Regions from separate parts of the Erwinia sp. V71 genome, predicted to be linked through region 1. Evidence: predicted binding sites of a transcription regulator. Region 1 holds the regulator's gene; each other region holds the start of a gene.
What was found. Region 1 encodes PhoB, which activates phosphate uptake and scavenging genes when phosphate is short. Its sites were predicted from a motif close to CTGTCATAAAACTGNCNNAT; they were not measured.
Positions count from the first base shown of each region.

Region 2: a site for PhoB is predicted at 1,387-1,406, ahead of ACSZO1_RS07075 (esterase-like activity of phytase family protein). Genes of this name have one in related genera too.
Region 3: a site for PhoB is predicted at 1,709-1,728, ahead of pstS (phosphate ABC transporter substrate-binding protein PstS). Genes of this name have one in related genera too.

Region 1 covers NZ_CBFFRK010000053.1:6,987-11,221, forward strand. The annotation lists gene phoR (phosphate regulon sensor histidine kinase PhoR) at 1-1,212, opposite strand, end outside; gene phoB (phosphate response regulator transcription factor PhoB) at 1,227-1,916, opposite strand; gene sbcD (exonuclease subunit SbcD) at 2,178-3,401, shown strand; gene sbcC (exonuclease subunit SbcC) at 3,398-4,235, shown strand, end outside.
Region 2 covers NZ_CBFFRK010000020.1:37,283-41,517, forward strand. The annotation lists gene fnr (fumarate/nitrate reduction transcriptional regulator Fnr) at 1-600, opposite strand, end outside; gene smrA (DNA endonuclease SmrA) at 774-1,337, shown strand; gene ACSZO1_RS07075 (esterase-like activity of phytase family protein) at 1,450-2,724, shown strand; gene ACSZO1_RS07080 (LysR substrate-binding domain-containing protein) at 2,793-3,716, opposite strand; gene ACSZO1_RS07085 (MFS transporter) at 4,019-4,235, shown strand, end outside.
Region 3 covers NZ_CBFFRK010000004.1:3,953-8,187, forward strand. The annotation lists gene ACSZO1_RS01490 (helix-turn-helix transcriptional regulator) at 1-449, opposite strand, end outside; gene ACSZO1_RS01495 (class I SAM-dependent methyltransferase) at 572-1,570, shown strand; gene pstS (phosphate ABC transporter substrate-binding protein PstS) at 1,840-2,880, shown strand; gene pstC (phosphate ABC transporter permease PstC) at 2,971-3,933, shown strand; gene pstA (phosphate ABC transporter permease PstA) at 3,930-4,235, shown strand, end outside.

The DNA.
Region 1 (4,235 bases):
CCGCGAATTATGGTGGCTCAGCGCATGCTTGACGATCGCCAGCCCCAGCCCGCTGCCGCCGGTCGCCCGCGAGCGGGCCTTATCCACCCGATAAAAACGTTCGGTAAGGCGCGGAATATGCTCGGCGGCAATGCCAGGCCCGTTATCTTTCACCGTAAAGTGTGCGCCCGTTTTGTCGCGCAGCCAGCTGATATCAATGCGGGTGCCTGCCGGCGTATGATTCACCGCGTTATACACCAGATTCGAAATCGCACTGCGCAGTTGCTCATCATTGCCGAACACCCGCAAATGCGGATCGGTATGGAAATGAATGTCATGCCGCCCGTTGCTCAGGGTTTCCGCCTCGCGCTGTAACATACGCAGCATCATTGGCACATCCACTTTTTCCTGCAAATCAATGGCAGGCGCCGCTTCAATACGCGACAACGTCAGCAGTTGCTTCACCAGGCTGTCCATACGCCGTGTCTGCTCCTGCATGGTGTGCAACGCTTTACTGCGCGTCTGCCCTTCCAGCACCGAGTCATTCATCATTTCCAGATAGCCCTGCAGCACCGTCAGTGGCGTGCGCAGCTCGTGGCTGACATTGGCAAAGAAGTTACGTCGTGCCCCTTCCAGCTGGTGCATCTGCGTGACATCACGCGCCACCATCAGCCACTGGCCTTCACTGTAAGGCATCACGCGAAACTCTAAATGACGATGCTGATTCAGCACCAGCGTCAGCGGACGGGCAAAATCGCGCTGGCGTAAATAGCGGGAGAATTCAGGATAGCGCAGCAGGTTAAGGATATTCTGGCCATTATCCTCAGGCCAGCGCAGACCAAGATGCTGCTGTGCCAGACCATTACACCAGAAAATATTGCCCTCTTCCGTGGTCAGCACGACGGCATCGGGCAATGACTCCGCCCCGCTGCGAAAACGTTTAATCAGATTGCCCAGTTCACGCCGGCGGCGGCGATTACGCAGCTGCATTTGATAGAGGCCGTAAAACAGCGGCTCCCAGCTGGCGTGTCCGGCAGGTGGTGTCATGGTGCGGTCGACCCACAGCCAGTGTGACAGGCGTAATAAGTTGTAGCAGTGCCAGCCCAGCACACCCAGCACTGCGACCAGCAACCACCACGGCAAATAGCCGAACAGCAGTCCCAGCAACAGTGCGGGCAGGCAAGCCAGCACCAGCTCCAGTACTAATCTCTTCCAGGAGAGGCGTTCCAGCACGGTTCAGACTCCGATCAAAAACGAGCGGAGAAACGATACCCTGTTCCGCGCACCGTTTGAACCATACGATCGTGACCGGTGACTTCCAGCGCCTTACGCAAACGACGGATATGAACATCGACAGTGCGATCTTCAACATAAACATTGGTGCCCCAGACATGGTTCAGCAGCTGTTCGCGGCTGTACACGCGTTCCGGGTGCGTCATAAAGAAATGCAGTAATTTATATTCGGTTGGCCCCATCTCGATCGGTGTGGTTTCGGCCATCACACGATGCGACGACGGATCAAGACTCAGCCCCTGCATCTCAATCACCTCTTCCACCGCCATCGGTGAAATGCGACGCATCACGGCTTTAATGCGTGCCACCAGCTCTTTCGGTGAAAACGGCTTGGTAATGTAATCATCGGCGCCCACTTCCAGCCCGCGCACGCGATCTTCTTCTTCGCCACGCGCGGTCAGCATCACTACCGGGATTTCGCGCGTCATCGCTTCGCGCTTCAGATGTTTAATAAACTGAATGCCGCTACCACCCGGTAACATCCAGTCGAGAAGGATCAAATCTGGCCAGGGCTCGATCAGTAAGCTCACTGCACTGTCATAATCTTCCGCTTCGATAGGTTGATAGTCATTTTGCTCAAGAACGAAACACAACATCTCACGGATTGGGGCTTCATCTTCGACTACCAGAATGCGCTTAGCCATTGTTACTCCTGCTGATGTGACCCTTTGTCACTGGAATTCGCGGCGTCATTATGCGTCAGTTTTATGACAGATTTATGAAAAATGCACGGGCTAAAAAATGCGCTGTCATACTTTTGTGACGCCGGATTCAGCGTGGCGTCATCAGGTTTCCGGCGGCGGAATCATTCCGCTTCGGCAAAGCGCATCTGCACGCTGCATTATGACGCAAGCAGCCTCTCTGTTTATAATCGCCCTCTCGCGTTAGCTTATGCAGGGAATCTTATGCGCTTTATCCACACCGCCGACTGGCACCTCGGTCAGTTCTTTTATACCAAGAGCCGCGCGCCGGAACATCAGGCGTTTCTCGACTGGCTGATCGACACCGCTGAAACACAGCAGGTGGATGCGATTATTGTCGCCGGAGATATTTTCGACAGCGGTGCGCCGCCAAGCTATGCACGCGAACTGTATAACCGCTTTGTAGTGCAGCTGCAGCGCACCGGCTGCCAGCTTATCGTGCTGGGTGGCAACCATGATTCGGTCGCCACGCTGAATGAATCACGTGAGCTGCTGGCCTGCCTGAATACCCGGGTGATCGCCGCCGCCAGCGAACAACCGGAACAGGATCAGGTGTTGTTGCTGAATGACCGTCAGGGCCAGCCAGCGGCATTATTGTGTGCCATCCCATTTTTACGCCCGCGCGATATTATGCGCAGCCAGGCGGGCCAGTCCGGACGCGAGAAACAGCAAAGCCTGCTGGAGGCGATTCGCGCTCACTATCAGCGCTGCTACGACCATGCCGTGCAGCAGCGTGACTCGCTGGGACTGGCGTTGCCGATTATCGCCACCGGCCATCTGACGACGGTAGGCGTCAGCACCAGTGATTCGGTGCGCGATATCTATATCGGCACTCTCGACGCATTTCCGGCGCAGGCTTTTCCGCCTGCCGACTATATTGCCCTCGGCCATATTCACCGCGCACAACGCATCGCCAACAGTGAACATATCCGCTACAGCGGCTCGCCGATCCCGCTCAGTTTCGATGAACTGGGCAAGGAGAAAAGCGTCTTTCTGGTGGAGTTTAACGGCAGTGAGCTGGCGCGAGTTGAACCACTGATCATCCCGCAGACGCAGCCGATGAGCATGATTAAAGGCTCGCTGGCGGAAATCGAACAGCAACTACAGCAATTCGCTGCCGCGCCGGCAACGGTCTGGCTGGATATTGAAATCGTCACGCAGGATTACCTGAATGATATTCAGCGGCGGATTCAGGAGCTGACCGCCGACCTGCCGGTCGACGTGGTACTGCTCCGCCGCAGCCGTGAACTGCGTGAGAAAACCATTGCCCGCCAGCAAAATGAAACGCTGAGTGAGCTGAGTGTGGAAGAGGTGTTCAGCCGACGGCTGGCACAGGAAGCGCAGCAGGATGAGACGCGTCAGCAGCGGGTCCGGCATCTGTTTGCCACCACGCTTGACGCCGTGCGCCGGCAGGAGCCACAGCCATGAAAATTTTAACGCTGCGCTTTAAGAATCTGAACTCGCTGAAAGGTGAATGGAAAATCGATTTCACCGCCGAGCCGTTCGCCAGCAACGGCCTGTTTGCCATTACCGGCCCGACCGGTGCCGGGAAAACCACCCTGCTCGATGCCATCTGCCTGGCTCTGTATCACCAGACCTCACGGCTGGGCGTCATCACCCAGTCGCAGAATGATTTGATCACCCGAGATACGGCGGAATGCCTGGCGGAAGTGGAGTTTGAAGTAAAAGGTGTCGCCTGGCGCGCGTTCTGGAGCCAGAACCGCGCACGCGGCGCGGTGGATGGCAATCTGCAGGCGCCGAAAGTCGAGCTGGTACGCTGCGCAGATAACAGCATCGTCGCCGATAAGGTCAATGACAAACTGAAAATGACCGAAACCCTCACCGGCCTCGATTTTAACCGTTTCACCAAATCGATGATGCTGTCTCAGGGGCAATTCGCCGCCTTCCTTAACGCCAAAGCCAGTGAACGCGCAGAACTGCTGGAAGAGCTGACCGGCACCGAAATCTATGGCCGCCTGTCGATGGCCGTGTTCGAACAGCATAAAGCGACACGCATCGCCCTGGATAACCTGCGCGCCCACGCGTCAGGGATGGCGCTGCTGGAAGAAGAAACACGCCAGCAGTTGCAACAACAGCTGGAGCAACTGACAGAGCAGGAGCAAGTGCTTACCCGCTCGCTGACAGAATACCAGCAACAGCAGCAGTGGCTGGAGCAGCAGCAGAAGCTGCAGCAGGAGATTAGCGCACTGGAGCAGCAGCTGAGTGCATTAACGGAGCAGCAACAGCAGTCATCCCGTCATC
Region 2 (4,235 bases), on a different contig from region 1:
GATATCGCCACGCGTCATGGTCAGACGAAACTCGCGCTGCGAGAAACCGCGTTGACCAAAACGGCGGGAAAGATTCCAGATAAACGCGGCCAGGCGTTCTTCGGCATTTTTCTTCGACAGCAGCAGGATCATGTCCTGGTCGCCTTTGATTTCGCCGCTCATCAGACGCATCATCTGCTGGCGCAGGCTCGGCATTTTGCCGGAAAGATCGTCGAGAGTTTCAAACGGGATTTCACACACCATCGCGGTTTCCAGCGCCTGAGCGAAGCTGGGATGATGGGCGGAACTGATGGCGTCAAAGCCCACTAAATCACCCGCCAGATGGAAGCCAGTGATCTGCTCATCACCCTGCTCGGTGATGGTGTAGCTTTTGATGGTGCCGGAGCGGATGGCGTACAGCGATTTCAGCTCGTCACCCGCTTTGAACAGTGTTTGTCCTTTCTGAATCGGTTTTTTGCGTTCAATAATATTGTCTAGCTGATCCAGTTCGTGTTCATTTAAAGTGAACGGAATACACAGCTGGCTAATGCTGCAATCCTGACAATGAATCGCACAACCGCCAGACTGAATGCGACGAATAACGCGTTTTTCTGGGATCATAAGTTTACGCTCAGAGGATAATTGACTGTGGTCAATTTTAACATTTTTCGGTTACAGAAAGAAACTCATCTGAGCAGTTTTAGGCACATTAAGATCAGGGCTGTTGCACAACAAACAACCCGATTACATCAAAAAATGACCGTGTAAGTTGTCGTATGCCTTAAGGAGTGATCATGAACCCTGACGAAGATGAGCTGTTTAAACACGCCATGGAAGATGTCACGCCACTGAAAAGTCGCAACAATATCATCTGGTTGAAAACGTCAGCAGAGACGAAAGTGGTGCAGAAAGCGCCAGAAAAACCGGAAAATTTTCTTATTGATGGTTTTATCGACGTGCTGCCGCTGGCGACACCGCTGGAGTTTAAAGCGGAAGGGATTCAGCAGGGGGTACTGGATAAGCTGCGGCAGGGAAAATATCAGCTGGACGCCAGCCTGAACCTGCTACGTCAGCCTGTCGCGGACTGCCGTCGCGCGCTGTTTGATTTTATGCTGCAGGCGCGTAAAGACAATCTGCGCAATTTGCTGATTATTCATGGTAAAGCGCGTGATGATCGTTCCCATGCCAATATTGTGCGCAGTTATCTGGCGCGCTGGCTGCAGCAGTTTGAAGAGGTACAGACTTTCTGCGTCGCGCAGCCGTATCACGGCGGCAGCGGGGCGATGTATGTCGGGTTACGCAAAACGGAACAGGCGCGCCTCGATAATCGCGAGAAACACGCCAAACGCAGCCGCTGAAAGCGCCGCGTATCGCCAGCGGCATATCACATCGACATCCGCTGGCGCAGTGTCACAATTCTGTCTTAAAGCTTGCCTATGCTGATGCATCGCTTACTCAATGAGGGTCATCATGCGCTTATCTCTGCTGGCAATTTCGTTATTCGCTGCGGCTGTCACCGCTCAGGCGGCGGACATCAAAACCGAACGTTACATTGTCACTTTTCCTCAGCACGACCGCGTGGCGTATCATGGCGCCTTTACTCAGGCTTTCCCGCAGGGCTTTCCGGTCGGTGTCGGCTCCGGGCTGAGTTTTATGAAAAAAGAGCAGGGAAAACTGGTGTTTGCCACCGTCACCGATCGTGGCCCGAATGCCGATGCACCGCAAACCGACGGACGGGAAGCGAAGATTTTTGCCGCGCCAGATTTCACGCCATTACTGATGACCATCACGGTGGACAGTAACAGCGCGCAGGCCTCGAACGCCCATCCACTACAGGAACAGGGGGCGCCCGTCAGTGGTCTGCCGTTGCCGGATAATTTAATTGGCGCCACGGGCGAAGTGCCGCTTAGCGATACGCTGGAACGGCTGCGTTACGACCGCCGCGGGCTGGACACGGAAGGCATCACCCCGGATGGCAAAGGGGGATTCTGGCTGTGTGATGAATACGGTCCGTTTATGATTCACGTGGATGCTAACGGCAATATTCTGGAGAAAAAAGGTCCGACGCCCGCCGAAGGCGAGAAAAGTGTCGCCAGCGGCCTGCCGTCAATTATTAAATGGCGGCAGCCGAACCGCGGTTTTGAAGGCATCACCCGTATGCCGGACGGGCGGATTATCGGGGCGGTGCAGAGCACGCTGGATATTGACGGTAAAAGCAAAAACAGCGCTCAGTTTACCCGCCTGGTGAGCTATGACCCGGCCAGCGGTAAAACCGCGATGTACGGTTATCCGATTGATATCAGCAGCTATAAGAAAGCCAAAGATGCGAAAATCGGCGACGTGGTGGCGCTGGATAATGATCGTCTGCTGCTGATTGAACAGGGCAGTGATAAGGATAAGCAGCCGCAGAATAAAATCTGGCTGGTGGATCTGCGTGAAGCCAGTGATCTGGCGGCATACGATCAGCCGCCGCCGGAGTTTGACTCTGCTGATCAGCTGCAACAGCGCGGCATCATACTGGCCAGCAAAACCCTGGTGGCAGATTTGCGTAAACTGGGCTGGCAGCAGGAGAAAGCTGAAGGGCTGGCGCTGGTCGATAATAAGACGCTGGCTATCGCCAACGACAATGACTTCGGTCTGACCGTGGATAAAAAAGCGGATGGCAGCCTCGCGATTAAACCGCTGCCCGTGCAGGAAGCCACCAGTGAGCTGTGGCTGCTGCATCTGCCCCAGCCCCTGAAGTAAAACGCAGCGCTGTTGCGGCGTAAGGGGATTCACCCCTGCACCGCAACAGGCTTAATCGGGTGTCTGATTCAGACTGAATGGTTCTTACGGATGGTTGCCAGCAGTATTTCAGCGCTCAGGCAGTGCTGCGTGCCGGTGCGGGTGATAATCCCCACCGGTTCCCCGGGGCCATGGGAGGCTATCGGCAGCGCCACCAGCGCGTTGTGCAGCAAATCTTCTTTAATCGCCCCTGAGGGCACAAACCAGACGTAGTTGTAACGCAACGCCAGCTGACGTGCCAGCGATGTCGACGACGTTTCGATGCAGTTTGGTGGCAATGCGCTTCCCTGATCATCCATCATTGCCTGCGCCAGGCGGCGCGGGGCGGTGCCTTCGGGCGAAATCACCACTGGGAACTGCATCGCTCTGGATAGCGTGACATTGTCACTTAATAGCGGGTGGTCCGGGCGCACAACCAGCTGCAGGGATTCAAGAAACAACAGTTCATAGGTCAGGCCCGCCATCATATCGGCATCCGCCATACGACCAATGCCGATATCAAATTCACCCGCTTTCAGCCCGGCGATTAAAACGTTGTTGTGCAGCGTGGCGACCTGTACCGTCGCCTGTGGTTGTAACTGATGAAAGCGATCGAGAATGCCCGGCAGCATACCCATTGCGGCCGTGGTCAGTGCGCCAAGACGCAGCACCACTGGCTGATCGTTGATCGCGCTGCTGAACGACTGACCGGCGTGATTGAGGGCATCCAGCACCCGCACCGCATGCGTCAGAAACTGCTCGCCCATCGTCGTCAGCTGAGCGCCGAGCCTGCTGCGTTCAAACAAACGGGTGCCCGCCAGCTCCTCGAGCTCGTTCAGCGTTTTCGACAACGCTGGCTGGCTAAGGCTGAGAGTTTCTGCCGCTCGCCCCAGCGTGCCCTGCTGTGCGACGGCGACAAATGTGTGCAGATGGCGCAGGCGAATGCGCTGATTAAAAACGTAATTTTTGTCCATGCCACAGGTTAGTGAGGTGAGAAGCCGTGACGCAAGTGCGATAACTGGATTTTGTTAACTTTATTGCAAATTTAATTTAACATTCTCGCCTTCTGAACAAAATATCATCAGTGCAATATTGCCGGTGGTACACAGTGTCTGCTGCCGCACAAAACCAGAGAATATTTCTGTTCCGCGTCTGATTTTCCCGCGTCATCGCCTGAGCAATCCGCTATCATAGCGCTCACTTTTTTTGATGAAACCTGACGGATGATGTAGCTGACGTCATTGAAGGCGGTTTCGGCGTAACAGGGAGCGACAGCTTGAGCAGTGGTCAGACAATTGATGTGCGCCAGCTGATTAATACGGCGGCACTGAGTGGTTATCAGAAATTTATCATCCTGCTCTGCTTTATTGTGGTCGCGCTCGACGGTATGGATATCGCCCTGATGGGCTTTATTGCGCCAGCACTGAAAGAATCATGGCAAGTCAGCAACCATCAGCTGGGGGCGGTCATCAGCGCGGCGCTGATTGGTCTGG
Region 3 (4,235 bases), on a different contig from region 1:
AACGTCTGCTGGCGGAATAATCCTGCATAACTCTCTTCGCCCAGATAATGACGCACACAGTCAGCATTCAGCACCAGTCGCAGCTGGTGCAGGGTTTCGCCCGCGCGATAGTGGCGCTCGCCGTCGCTGCCCTGAAAGCTGGTAATAGTCAGATGTTGCCGGCTGAAGTGGATATCGCCTCCCTGTCCGCTGTTATCGCGATACCAGGAGTCGCCCTCAAGGGCGAAGGTGAGCACCAGCAGCGGTTGTGTCGCGGGCTGGCATGTCTCTTCGATGAGTGGCCGTATCGGCTGATAGTGAGTGCGCGCCAGCATCAGACCGTCTCTGGCACGGGTAAAAGCAGAACTGCATGCGCCCACCGTCGCCGGTAATGTCGCCCGATCATCCGTGAACTGAATATCCTGACGACGTACACGATAAGTCGGTGTGCCCTGGAATACCTGCACCATCTTGTTCACCGTTTCGCAGAGGAAATCCGCCGCTTCGCAGATAAATGAGGATAATTATCATTATTGTTTATCGCTACGATGATTACCAGTGTAACGAGTTCAATAATGAAGAAGGGTAATCCATGACATTCCCGGTAACGCTGTTAAATGAGTTGGCCAGTAGTGCAGTGGTGGCGGATGCGGTTCACCTCGCGCTACAGGCCGGGGTCTTTGAACATCTGCAACAGCCACGGCAGCCTCAACAGGTGGCCACCACGCTGGACTGGCAGGCGGAGAAAACCGCACATTTACTTGAGCTGTTATGGAGTGTGGGCTTACTGACGCGGGAACATGGGCTGTATCAGACGACTACGGAGACGCGCACCTTCTTTTGCCGTGATGGCGGACACTTTATTGGCGATGCCTGGTGTTTTCGCCTGGAAAACTTTCGTCGCTTTGGTCAGCAGCTGGCGACAATACTGCCGCAGCCGTCAGACGTGTTTAGCGAACAGCACGAGTATGACGCGGCGTGGGCCGACGCCGCCAGACGACAGATTGCGCAGGAGCAGCAGGCGCTGACCGCCACCCGCGCCTGTGAAATCGCCGCCACGCTGGTGCAGTTTGACCGGCCAGCCACGCTGCTGGATATGGGCGGCGGGCCAGGGCTGGTCAGCATCGCACTGGCACAGCGTTATCCTCAGTTACGTGGCATGCTGAACGATCTGCCACTGACGGCGCAGGTGGCGCAGCAGAATTTTGTCGCGGCGGGCATTGCGGATCGTTTTTCTGCGGTCAGCGCGATCCCGGATGAACAACGTTTTGATGTGATCTGGTGTTCATCATTTCTCTATTTTGTTGCCGATCCGGCACAGATGCTGGCGCGCTTTTTCCGCCTGCTGAATCCGGGCGGGGTGCTGATCAGTGTGCATGGCGAAGTGCCTGCACAGCCGCAGCGGGCGGCGCAGATGCTGCCCGCCCATTTGCCGCTGATGATGCGCGGCAAACATGTCACTCATGAAGGTGAAATGCGTGCGCGACTGGATACTGCGGGGTTCGATCGTGTGGAACACATGCCGGGAACCTGTGTCTTCCCAATGTCGCCGTTAAGCGTACATCTGGCGTTTCGCTCTGGTGGCTCGTAAGGTGGGGAGCAACGCGGATAACGCGCCATTTCTGCTGCGCGGCTGATTAAACCATACATATTTTACGGGTATCACCACGGCAGAACCCGCCGCCGTTCTGCCGCTGGCTTTTTTTGCCGCCTTTTCATACTGCGTCTGTCGTCACAAAACTGTCATATTACGTACATTTTACTGTCACCAAACTGTCCTATTTTGCCTCCAGCAGCAATCATTAACCTAAATAAAACGGCATTGAGCCTGACTTTATTACACTCCCCTGGAGAAAGAATATGACACTGATGCATAGCACCTTAGCACGAATCGTCGCAGCAACCGTTTCACTGAGCGCAGCTTCTGCGATGGCAGCGGCAAGCCTGACTGGTGCGGGTGCGACCTTCCCTGCGCCGGTGTATGCCAAGTGGGCGGATACCTATCAGAAAGAAACTGGTAACAAGATTAACTACCAGGGTATCGGCTCATCAGGTGGCGTAAAACAGATTATTGCAAAAACTGTTGATTTCGGTGCCTCTGATGCCCCTCTGGCTGACGACAAACTGGCTGCCGATGGCCTGTTCCAGTTCCCAACCGTGATCGGTGGTATCGTGCTGGCTATCAACCTGCCAGGCGTGAAATCCGGTGAACTGACGCTGGACGGCAAAACCCTGGGTGATATCTACCTCGGCAACATCAAAAAGTGGAATGATGCCGCTATCGCCAAACTGAACCCGGGCGTAAAACTGCCAGACACCAACATCAACGTGGTGCGCCGCGCTGACGGTTCCGGTACTTCTTTCGTCTTCACCAGCTACCTGGCGAAAGTGAACGAAGAGTGGAACAGCAAGATTGGTAAAGGTAACACCGTTAACTGGCCAACCGGTCTGGGCGGTAAAGGTAACGACGGTATCGCGGCATTCGTTCAGCGTCTGCCAGGTTCTATCGGCTATGTTGAGTATGCTTATGCTAAGCAGAACAACCTGGCGTACACCAAACTGATCAGCGCTGACGGTAAGCCAGTCAGCCCAACCGAGAAGAGCTTCAGCAACGCGGCGAAAGGCGCAGAGTGGAGCAAATCTTTCGCTCAGGACCTGACTAACCAGAAAGGTGATGATGCGTGGCCAATCACCTCTACCACCTTTATCCTGGTACACAAAGAGCAGAGCAACCCAGCGCAGGGCGCTGAAGTGCTGAAGTTCTTTGACTGGGCATACAAAAACGGCGGTAAAGAAGCTAACGCGCTGGATTACTCAACACTGCCAGATTCACTGGTACAGCAGATCCGCGCAGCATGGAAAACCAACGTAAAAGACAGTTCTGGTAAAGCACTGTACTAAGTTGTGACAGGGGGCGAATCACTTCGCCCTCTCCTGTGGGGCGGCACGGTTTACGTGCCGCCTGTGTAATTTTTAAATATCGAGAACGCTATGGCTGAATCCAGGCCGACATTTAAAGCTCCCGGTAAGCAGGGCGATGTTATTTTCAGTGCGCTGGTGAAACTGGCTGCGCTGATTGTGCTATTGATGCTGGGTGGCATTATTGTCTCTCTGATTTTCTCCTCCTGGCCGAGTATCAGTAAATTTGGTTTTTCCTTCCTGTGGAACAAAGAGTGGGATGCGCCAAATGAAACCTTCGGTGCACTGGTGCCGATTTACGGTACGCTGGTCACCTCTTTTATCGCGTTGCTGATTGCTGTCCCAGTCAGCTTCGGTATTGCGCTGTTTCTGACGGAACTGGCGCCAGGCTGGCTGCGCCGTCCGCTGGGGACCGCGATTGAACTGCTGGCGGCGATCCCCAGTATTGTTTACGGCATGTGGGGGCTGTTTATTTTCGCGCCGCTGTTTGCCGAATATTTCCAGACTCCGGTCGGTGGCGTACTGTCCGCTATCCCGTTTGTTGGCGCGTTATTTGATGGCCCGGCATTCGGTATCGGTATTCTGGCGGCAGGTGTGATCCTGGCCATTATGATTATTCCTTACATCGCTTCGGTAATGCGTGATGTGTTTGAGCAGACACCCGTGATGATGAAAGAGTCTGCTTACGGCATCGGCTGCACCACCTGGGAAGTGATCTGGCGCATCGTGCTGCCCTTTACCCACAACGGCGTGATTGGTGGTGTGATGCTCGGTCTTGGTCGCGCACTGGGTGAGACCATGGCGGTGACCTTTATCATCGGCAATACCTACCAGCTCGACAGCGCATCGCTGTTTATGCCGGGTAACAGTATTACCTCGGCACTGGCGAACGAATTCGCGGAAGCGGAATCCGGACTGCATACTGCCGCGCTGATGGAGCTGGGGCTGATTCTGTTTGTAATCACCTTTATCGTGCTGGCGATTTCGAAATACATGGTGATGCGTTTAGCGAAAAATGAAGGAGCGCGCACATGACAACGCTTGAGCTACAGGCGCGCGAAGAGCTGGAAGTATCACGTCGCAAAATGCAGGCGCGTCGCCGGACCAAAAACCGTATCGCGCTGACCCTGTCAATGCTGACCATGGCCTTTGGTCTGTTCTGGCTGATCTGGATCCTGTTTTCCACCATCACGCGTGGCATCGACGGGATGTCACTGGCGCTGTTCACTGAAAATACGCCGCCACCGAATACCGCGGGTGGTGGTCTGGCGAATGCGTTGGCCGGGAGTGGCCTGTTAATTCTGTGGGCGACCATTTTTGGTACGCCACTGGGGATT